DNA from 3 places in the Shewanella sp. BJSY2023SW007 genome. Region 1 is predicted to be linked to each of the others. Evidence: predicted binding sites of a transcription regulator. Region 1 holds the regulator's gene; each other region holds the start of a gene.
What was found. Region 1 encodes MetJ, which represses methionine synthesis genes. Its sites were predicted from a motif close to TAGACGTCTAGACGTCTA; they were not measured.

Region 1 (3,282 bases):
GTCGGAGCCGTTGCGACCGAGCAACAGAGTTTCGCCTTGGCTATTGGCGCAGATAAAGCCGGTGATCACCAGGCGCTCATCGGGATGCTCGGCCAGCAGCCGCTGCACCCTTTCACGGGACTCATCGAGGCGAATCCTGGGTACTGCGCCCTCATCGGCAATCAATAAACTGCGGGCATCCACATGGGAAGCGGCAACACCGGACTCCCGCAGCAGCGCCGCCATCAGTCTGGCCGACCAGCGTTCGCCGAAACCCACCACCTGATTGCATTGGTATTCGCTGAGTTCAGGCAAGGACAATAAACTGGCCAGTTGCGCCTTATCTGTAGACAGACGCTCCCGCAGTTGACGTGCCTGTTCATTGCCCAGCAGCTGTTCAATCAGATTCTGCTGATAACCGACAAGCACCTGTAGCTCTTCCTGCCACAGAGCGCCAGATTCCTTCAGGTTCAGCAGTTTATAGAGAAAATTGGTACTCTTGCCGGCAGCGGAAACCACCACAAGATCATCGGCATGACCATGGGTTAGCAAAATATGGGCGACCCGTCGGTAGCAATCGGCATCGGCGAGACTGGAACCGCCAAACTTATGTAGGTGACAACGTGCCATCTCAAGCTCCTTCAATTCAACAGTTTGCGGCTGCCGCCAATCCGGCGGCGATATCGTCCAGCAGATCCCGGCCATCTTCTATACCCACAGACAAGCGGATAAGCGTGTCTTTAATACCGGCTTCGGCGCGAGCCTCACTCGCCATGGCTCTGTGGGTCATGGTGGCGGGCACGGCCACCAGGCTCTCAACCCCTCCCAGGCTCTCGGCCACGGAAAACAGCTTGAGCGCGCCGAGGAAGGCAACCACCTGCGCCTCATCACCCTTGAGTTCAAAACTCAGCATAGCGCCAAAGCCACTCTGCTGCCTGGCGGCAATCTCATGACCTGGGTGACTCTTAAGCCCCGGATAGTAAACTTTGTCTACCACGGGACTCTGGCTCAGCAGCGCCACTATGCGCTCGGCATTGGCCTGATGCTCGCGGATCCTCAGCGCCAGAGTACGCAAGCCACGCAGGGTCAGGTAGCTGTCGAAGGCGCCACCGCTCAGCCCGAGCGTGTTGGACCACCAGTGCAATTGCTCTGCCAGTTCAGGATCTTTGGCAATCACGGCGCCGCCTACCACATCGCTGTGGCCATTGATGTATTTAGTGGTCGAGTGCACCACTATGTCGGCCCCCAACAGCAAAGGCTGTTGCAGCGCCGGCGATAAAAAGGTGTTGTCGACCACCACCAATGCCCCCTGCTGGTGGGCCGCCTCGGCAATGGCGGTAATATCCACTACCCGCAGCAGCGGATTGGATGGCGTCTCGAGCCACACCATGCGCGGCTTTTGCGCCAGGGCAGCGGCGAGTGCTTGCGGGTCGGTTTGATCCAAAACCTGCAAACGAAACTGGCCCTTGGCGGCCAGATTGGTGAACAGCCTATAGCTACCGCCATAACAGTCATGGGGCACCAACAAGAGGTCATCCGGCCCCAGCAGGTTGACTACCAGAGTAATGGCCGCCATACCGGTAGCGGTTATTGCCGCACTGCAGCCCTGCTCCAGCTCCCCCAAGGCATCCCCCAGAATGGAGCGGGTAGGATTACCCGAGCGGCTGTAATCAAAGGCTCTTGGCTGAGTGTGGCTATCAAAGGCATAGTTGGTCGACAGATAGATGGGTGGCACCACGGCCCCGTGCTGGCTGTCTGATTCGATGCCCTGCCGGACCGCTGTGGTTGCTAATCGCCGCTCTGTCATAATCGACTCCTGAATGCTGAAGTTCGACACCACAAAGATGTCTGGACGTCTAAATCTAACCAATGACCATCCAGCCGTCAATAGGCATCAAGACGTTTGGACGTCCAAATGTATGGATTTCTGTTCATATTGCACAGATTTTGCAGGCAATCATTTGACTGTATCCTGTAAGGGTTTAAAATCTGCTGCGAATTAGTGAGATCACAGGTGAATCAATGACTGAATGGAATGGCGAATACATCAGCCCTTATGCCGAACACGGCAAGAAGAATGAGCAAGTGAAAAAAATCACTGTCTCTATTCCGTTGAAGGTACTGAAAGTATTGACCGATGAGCGCACCCGGCGCCAGGTAAACAACCTGCGGCACGCCACAAACAGCGAACTGTTGTGCGAAGCCTTCCTGCATGCCTATACCGGCCAGCCACTGCCCAATGATGAGGATTTGTCCAAAGACAAACCAGACAGCATCCCGGAAGAAGCCAAACGCATGATGGATGCCATGGGCATTGAATGGGAAGACATGGAATAAGTGTCTTATTCCTCTGAATTATCTTATTGTTGAACAAGGATCGCTGCGCGATCCTTTTCTTTTGGGAGCTTGCGAATGCTGTCATTGATAGATCCCGTCACCCTGTTGCTGGCATCCCTGATCATATTTACCGGTGCCCTGACCCAGTCGCTGATAGGCTTTGGCCTGGCAGTGGTAGCCACTCCCTTATTGTATATCGTCGATCCGGAGCTGGTTCCCGCTCCTGTTATCGCCATGGGGTTTTCCATCGCCCTGCTGACACTGATACGCGAGCGCGGCCACCTGGAATTCAACGGCTTGCAATATGCCTTGCTGGGAAGGCTCCCCGGCGGCCTGATTGGTGCCACCCTGCTGTTGCTGGCACCGCAACCGATTATGGGCTTGACCATAGCCCTGATTGTGGCCGTAGCCGTATTCCTCAGCCTTAGAAAGTACAGCATCAAGATCAACCGCCTCAGCCTGTTTATTGCCGGGATATTTTCCGGGATATTCGGCACCGTGGCCGCCATAGGTGGACCGCCGATGGCTCTGCTGCTGGCGGGTAAGGATGCCAGTCAGTTCCGCGCAGCGCTGTCGGCCTTCTTTATCTTCAGCTCCTTGATAGCCTTGATTATTCTCGGCTGTTTTGGCCTCTTGACCTTGAGACACTTATGGCTGTCGCTGTTGCTGCTGCCTGCGGTATTTCTCGGTTTTCTGCTGGCTGGCCGCTTGGTGGGCCGGGTGGATAAAGAGAAGACCCGAGTTCTGACGCTGGCGCTGTGCGCCCTGAGCGCTCTGTTGCTGACCATCAAATCAAGCCTGGCGCTCATCAACGGTTAATTTTAGAAGTGATAGCTGGTTTGCAGCACGCCGCCTATGGCGTCATCGCTGCCAAACATGCCGGTGAGATCCAGCCGGAAACTGTTGCCTATGGCGAACCCTGTCCCGAGTGAATAAAGATCAGCGCTGTGATCATTGAGATCCTGG
Region 2 (3,282 bases), on a different contig from region 1:
ACAATCCACCAGCACATAACCGCCCTTGGCCACATCGCTCAGCTGCTCGGCGCTACGTGGCATCTGGGTCAGGTTCTGACGCGAGAAGATCAGTGAAGTTGGGCCGTCTTTGCGCTCAATGGCGTACTTCCAGGCGATGGCAGATTCTACCTGGTCACATGGACGCCAGGTGCTCATGTTGGGAGTCATACGCAAAGAGGCAATCTGCTCAACCGGCTGGTGAGTCGGGCCATCTTCACCCAGACCAATGGAGTCGTGGGTATAGACTTGAATATTCTGCACCTTCATCAGCGCAGCCATCCGCATGGCGTTACGGGCGTATTCCATAAACATCAGGAAGGTGGCGCCGTAAGGAACAAACCCGCCGTGCAGGGCAATACCGTTGATGATGGCGGTCATACCAAACTCACGCACACCATAGTGCAGGTAGTTGCCGCTGGCATCTTCGGCCGAAATAGGTTTGGAACCTGAGTACATGGTCAGGTTGGAAGGCGCCAGGTCAGCACTGCCCCCTAAGAATTCCGGTAGCATTTTACCGAAAGCTTCCAGCGCATTTTGCGAGGCCTTACGGGAAGCAATATTGGCAGGATTGGCCTGCAACTGCTCTATATAGGCGTTGGCATCGGCGTCAAAGTTGGCTGGCAGTTCACCGTTAAGGCGACGCTTGAGCTCGGCGGCCAGCGCAGGGTGAGCGGCTTCATAGGCGGCGAACTTGTCGTTCCAGCTACTTTCGGCGGCCTTACCGGCTTCCTTGGCATCCCAGGCGGCATAGATTTCAGATGGGATCACAAATGGGTCGTGCTTCCAGCCCAGGAATTCACGGGTGGCGGCGATTTCAGCATCACCCAGTGGCGCACCGTGGCAATCATGAGAACCGGACTTGTTGGGAGAACCGTAACCTATTACGGTCTTGCAGCAAATCAGCGATGGACGCGGATCAGCCTTGGCGGCTTCAATGGCGGCGTTAATAGCTTGTGGGTCGTGACCATCGACACCGGCAACCACGTGCCAGCCATAGGCTTCAAAGCGCTTGGGAGTATCATCGCTGAACCAACCTTCAACATGACCATCGATGGAGATACCGTTGTCATCCCAGAAGGCGATCAGTTTGCCAAGACCCAGGGTACCGGCCAGTGAGCAGGCCTCATGGGAGATACCTTCCATCAGGCAACCGTCACCCATGAAGACATAAGTGTGATGATCGACAATATCGTGACCGTCACGGTTAAACTGAGCCGCCAGAGCCTTTTCCGCAATCGCCATACCTACGGCATTGGTGATGCCTTGCCCCAGAGGCCCTGTGGTGGTTTCGATGCCGGGAGCATAACCATATTCAGGATGGCCCGGAGTGCGTGAGTGCAGTTGACGGAACTGCTTGAGATCTTCAATGCCCAGATCATAACCCGCCAGATGCAGCAGTGAGTAATGCAGCATGGAACCATGGCCGTTTGACAGCACAAAGCGGTCGCGGTCGGCCCATTGAGGGTTCACAGGGTTGTGCTTGAGGTGATCCCGCCACAGGACTTCGGCGATATCTGCCATCCCCATGGGAGCACCGGGGTGGCCGGAATTGGCCTTTTGGACAGCGTCCATACTTAAAACACGGATAGCGTTAGCGAGTTCTTTACGGGAAGACATGCTCTCTCCTGCTTGATCTTAGAGGTCTTGGGCAAAATGGAGTCATATTTTCCCCTACCGGGCAGAAGGACGCAAATAAAATTCACCCTCTCACGACGGCAAAAGCAGCCCAGGCTTTGCTTTGTGTTTACATTTGCACCTCATTTACGAAGCTTACCGCTCACAAAGCTGTCAACTTGCCTGTCCGCTGATCGCTTTCAATGCGGCTGCCTGGGTTAAAGCGCCATAGGAAAAACCCCATCCAGATACAGATGAACCTGATACATTTCAGCAAAATAGCTGAAAACAGTGGAAAAAGCTCTTAGTCATTTGGGCCGATTCCTGCGCCATGGCGCACAAATATTTGCGACAAGGGGTGTCATCCCAGTCGAATTCCACTAAAATGGCCGTCTAGATGTAGATGCTTCTACACGTTTGAATTCCACAGACGAGATTTTCCGAATTATGGCAAAACACTTGTTTACCTCTGAGTCAGTCTCAGAAGGACATCCAGATAAAATCGCCGATCAGATTTCTGATGCGGTACTCGACGCGATTCTGGCTCAGGATCCCAAGGCCCGCGTAGCCTGTGAAACCTTGGTCAAGACAGGTATGGTACTGGTAGCCGGTGAAGTCACCACCTCTGCCTGGGTCGATATTGAAGAACTGACCCGTAAAACCGTTCGCGAAATAGGTTATACCCACTCGGATATGGGTTTTGATGCCGACAGCTGTGCGGTACTGAACGCCATCGGCAAGCAGTCCCCCGATATCAACCAGGGTGTAGACCGTGCCGATCCCAAAGAACAGGGTGCCGGTGACCAGGGTCTGATGTTTGGTTACGCCAGCAATGAGACCGACGTGCTGATGCCGGCTCCTATCACCTACGCTCACCAGTTGGTTAAGCGCCAGTCAGAAGTCCGCAAGAGCGGCGCTCTGCCTTGGCTGCGCCCCGATGCCAAGTCTCAGGTGACTTTCGCCTACGAAGACAACAAGATTGTCGGTATCGATGCCGTGGTACTTTCTACCCAGCATTGCGAAAGCGTCAGCCAAGCGGATCTGGTGGAAGGCGTGATGGAAACCATCATCAAGCCGGTATTGCCTGCCCAGTGGCTGAACAAGGACACCAAGTACTTCATCAACCCAACCGGCCGTTTCGTTATCGGTGGCCCTATGGGTGACTGTGGTTTGACCGGTCGCAAGATCATTGTTGATACCTACGGCGGCATGGCCCGTCACGGTGGTGGCGCCTTCTCAGGTAAAGACCCATCCAAGGTTGACCGTAGCGCCGCTTACGCTGCCCGTTACGTTGCCAAGAACATAGTGGCTGCAGGTCTGGCGGATCGCTGTGAAATCCAGGTGTCTTACGCCATTGGTGTGGCCGAACCGACCTCCATCAGTGTGGAAACCTTCGGTACAGGCAAAGTCTCGCAAGAATTGCTTATCCAGTTGGTACGTCAGCACTTCGATCTGCGTCCATACGGCCTGACCGAGATGCTGGATCTGGCGCGTCCCATCTATCAAGGCACCGCCGCTTACGGTCACTTCGGCCGTGACGAGTTCCCATGGGAGCAAACCAACAAGGCTGAAGCCCTGCGCGCCGACGCAGGTCTGTAATAGACTCAGCTTGTAAAAACCGCCTCAGGGCGGTTTTTTTATATCTGC
Region 3 (3,282 bases), on a different contig from region 1:
GTGACCCCCAGGCTGCGCACCAGCTCGAGGATCTGGATCTGATAGCGGATATCCAGATGATTGGTGGGCTCGTCCAGGATCAAAAGCTTGGGGCGCTGCACTATGGCGCGGGCAATCAAGGCCCTTTGCTTCTCACCGCCGGAAAGCTGCGCGAAAGGCTCTGCGGCCTTGTGCTGCAACCCGACCTGCGCCAATGCCGCCTGCACCTGGGCATTGTCGGTCGCCGATGGCATATCAAACAACCCCTTGTGGGGAGTCAGTCCCATGGCCACTAATTGAGTCAGATCCAGTGCCAGTTGGGCCGGGGTATCCTGCAGCACCACGGCCACCTCTTTGGCGAAGGCTTTGGCTGACAAGCTATTGATATCCTGCCCAAACAGCTGGATCTGGCCGCTGTCCGGGCGGATATAACGATAGAGGCAGCGCAGCAGGCTCGACTTACCGGCTCCATTGGGGCCTATGAGCCCGAGCATCTTGCCACATGGCAGCTCAAAACCCACATCGGCCAATACGCTGTGACCACCGGGAAGCCAGCTAAGCTGTTGCACCTTGAGTGCCAGGCTCATAACCGCCCCCCGACATTGAGCCTGTGACCGGCAGAAGGCTCAGGCTGCAGTGGAAGAATCATCTATTCGCTCCCCCGGTTTACCCGCCCGGGTTTCTGGTTTGGTTTATCAGCCTGGGCAGGTCTCCTGACTCGTCGCCAACGGCGACTCACAGTTGCGGGCACAGTCCGGGCTTTCCCGGTTCCCTGGGTTGGTTCACCTGCAAAGGTGCCAACACCCTGGCTGCTGCCGCACTTGGCGGCCATTTGGGGTTATTATCCCGGTTTTATCGCTCGGCACAATTGCCTGGCGCAATAGCGCAGCACAATCACCACCGGACGCTTGCTCCGCACTATTGCGGCCAGTGGAGCTTGCTGAAACACTGCCATTCTTGGTCACTTTCACCGCTGGCATCACGGCTGGCATAGAGGGTTATTCTGACCCAGGCCGCATAAGGTAGCTCCAAGGCGTTGAACACTGCCGCAGGCGGCATTTGCCCCGGCAGCAAAATCTCGGCCAACAGCAGCCGGATAACCCCGCTGTGAGTCAGGATCAGCGCCGCATCTGCGCTTGCTGAAGAACCAGAATCTCCTGAAACAGAGCCTTTTGAACCAGAGCTTTCGGAAGAATTAGCCTCTCTAGCAAGCCAGCGCTGCACCATAGTCTGCCAGCCATCCAACACCCGGCTACGAAAGGCTGGCAGCGATTCCCCGCCCGGCGGAGTATTGGCCACGGGGTCACGCCAGAAGGCTTTGGCCGCCTCGCTATGCTGTTGATAGACACTCGCCACCTTCATGCCGTCCCAGTCACCGAAGTCCAGCTCCCAGAGCCAGTCATGCTGCTGCAGCGGCGCCGGGAAATAATCAGGCATATCGGCCTTGAGCTCGGCGGCAAAGGCCTGGCAACGCTGGGCCGGGGAGCTCAGCAGCGCCAAGCTTTGGGGCGCACTCGGCAACTGCTCCAGCGCACTGCTAATAGCCCGCCAGCTGCGCCACATCTGCGCTTTGCCCTCATCGCTCAGGGCCACATCACTGCGGCCGCGGATAATCTCACCGCCTTCACATTCGCCGTGCCGCAGCAGATAGATATTCAGTTGCCTATGTTCAGCCACACACTTCTCCCATCAGAGTCCGGTGGTTACCGGACCAATTTAACCTTGCCGCAGGCCGCCGGAATCCGTATATTATGGACGTCTATACGTATAAATGTCCAAAATAACTTTCCGCGCCCACACACGCCTTTGGCTATCATGCCAGATAGTGTCCCGGGCGTCAGGTCGGCAGAGATGATGTCGCGGATGCCAAGCGCCGCGAATGTAAAACAGCAATAAGACAGGTATGAAAGGTAACCCTATGGCGACTTCACAGCACTCCCAAAGCCAGACAGAGCTCAAGCTCAAACAGACCCTCAAAGAGCGGATCCTGATTTTAGATGGCGCCATGGGCACCATGATCCAGGACTACAAGCTGGAAGAAGCCGATTACCGCGGCGAGCGCTTCAAAGATTGGCATTGCGATGTCAAAGGCAACAATGATCTGCTGGTACTGACCCAGAGCGAGATCATCAAGACCATTCACAGGGAATACCTGCTGGCCGGTGCCGACATCATAGAAACCAACACCTTCAACGCCACCACCATTGCCATGGCCGACTACGAGATGCAGAGCCTGGCGGCGGAGATCAATTACCAAGGCGCCAGAATCGCCCGAGAAGTGGCCGATGAAGTGGCTGCCGCCAGCGGTATTCCCCGCTATGTGGCCGGGGTGCTCGGCCCCACCAACCGCACCTGTTCCATCAGCCCGGATGTGAATGACCCCGGTTTTCGCAACATACATTTCGACGATCTTGTGTTGGCCTACAGCGAATCCACCGAGGCGCTGATCGCCGGTGGCGCCGACATCATTCTGGTGGAAACCATCTTCGATACCCTCAATGCCAAGGCGGCGCTGTTTGCCATCGAAAATGTGTTCGAGAAACTGGACCAAAGATTGCCGGTGATGATTTCCGGCACCATTACCGATGCCTCGGGCCGCACCCTGACAGGGCAAACCACAGAGGCCTTTTACCATTCTCTCAGACATATCAAGCCGCTGAGCATAGGCCTCAACTGCGCCCTGGGCCCGAAAGAACTGCGGCCCTATGTCGAGGAGCTTTCCCGTATCAGCGAGTGCTTTGTCTCGGCGCATCCCAATGCCGGTCTGCCCAATGAATTCGGCGGCTATGACGAGACTCCGGCGGAGATGGCAAGCGTGATAGGCCCCTGGGCCGAAGAGGGACTGCTCAATATTGTCGGCGGCTGCTGCGGCACCACGCCTGCGCATATCAAGGCGATTTCTGAAGCCGTTAGCCTTCATGCACCAAGGCCGCTGCCTGAGCTGCCGGTGGCATGTCGCCTCTCCGGACTGGAACCCCTGACCATAGATGCAAGCAGCCTGTTTGTGAATGTGGGCGAGCGCACCAATGTCACCGGCTCGGCCCGGTTTCTCAAGTTAATCAAAGAAGGCCAGTACGAAACCGCGCTGGAGGTGGCCCGTGACCAGGTGGAAAACGGCGCCCAGATCATAGATATCAACATGGATGAGGGCATGCTCGACGGGGTCGAGATGATGCAGAAATTCCTCAACCTTATCGCCTCCGAGCCGGATATCAGCAAGGTGCCTGTGATGATCGACTCCTCCAAGTGGGAGGTGATTGAGGCCGGGCTCAAGTGCATTCAGGGCAAGGGAATAGTCAACTC

Region 2: the regulator MetJ is predicted to act here: its motif matches at 2,022-2,039, upstream of metK (methionine adenosyltransferase).
Region 3: the regulator MetJ is predicted to act here: its motif matches at 1,732-1,749, upstream of metH (methionine synthase).

Annotation. Positions count from the first base shown of each region.
Region 1 is NZ_JBKORL010000038.1:2,126-5,407, forward strand. Features, by position in the region: gene ACMHXE_RS07055 (bifunctional aspartate kinase/homoserine dehydrogenase II) at 1-609, opposite strand, end outside; gene metB (cystathionine gamma-synthase) at 626-1,786, opposite strand; gene metJ (met regulon transcriptional regulator MetJ) at 2,002-2,316, shown strand; gene ACMHXE_RS07070 (sulfite exporter TauE/SafE family protein) at 2,392-3,135, shown strand; gene ACMHXE_RS07075 (conjugal transfer protein TraF) at 3,138-3,282, opposite strand, start outside.
Region 2 is NZ_JBKORL010000027.1:27,091-30,372, reverse strand. Features, by position in the region: gene tkt (transketolase) at 1-1,638, opposite strand, end outside; gene metK (methionine adenosyltransferase) at 2,083-3,234, shown strand.
Region 3 is NZ_JBKORL010000101.1:6,379-9,660, forward strand. Features, by position in the region: gene ACMHXE_RS18020 (ABC transporter ATP-binding protein) at 1-566, opposite strand, end outside; cobalamin riboswitch at 665-802, opposite strand; gene ACMHXE_RS18025 (histidine phosphatase family protein) at 898-1,656, opposite strand; gene metH (methionine synthase) at 1,898-3,282, shown strand, end outside.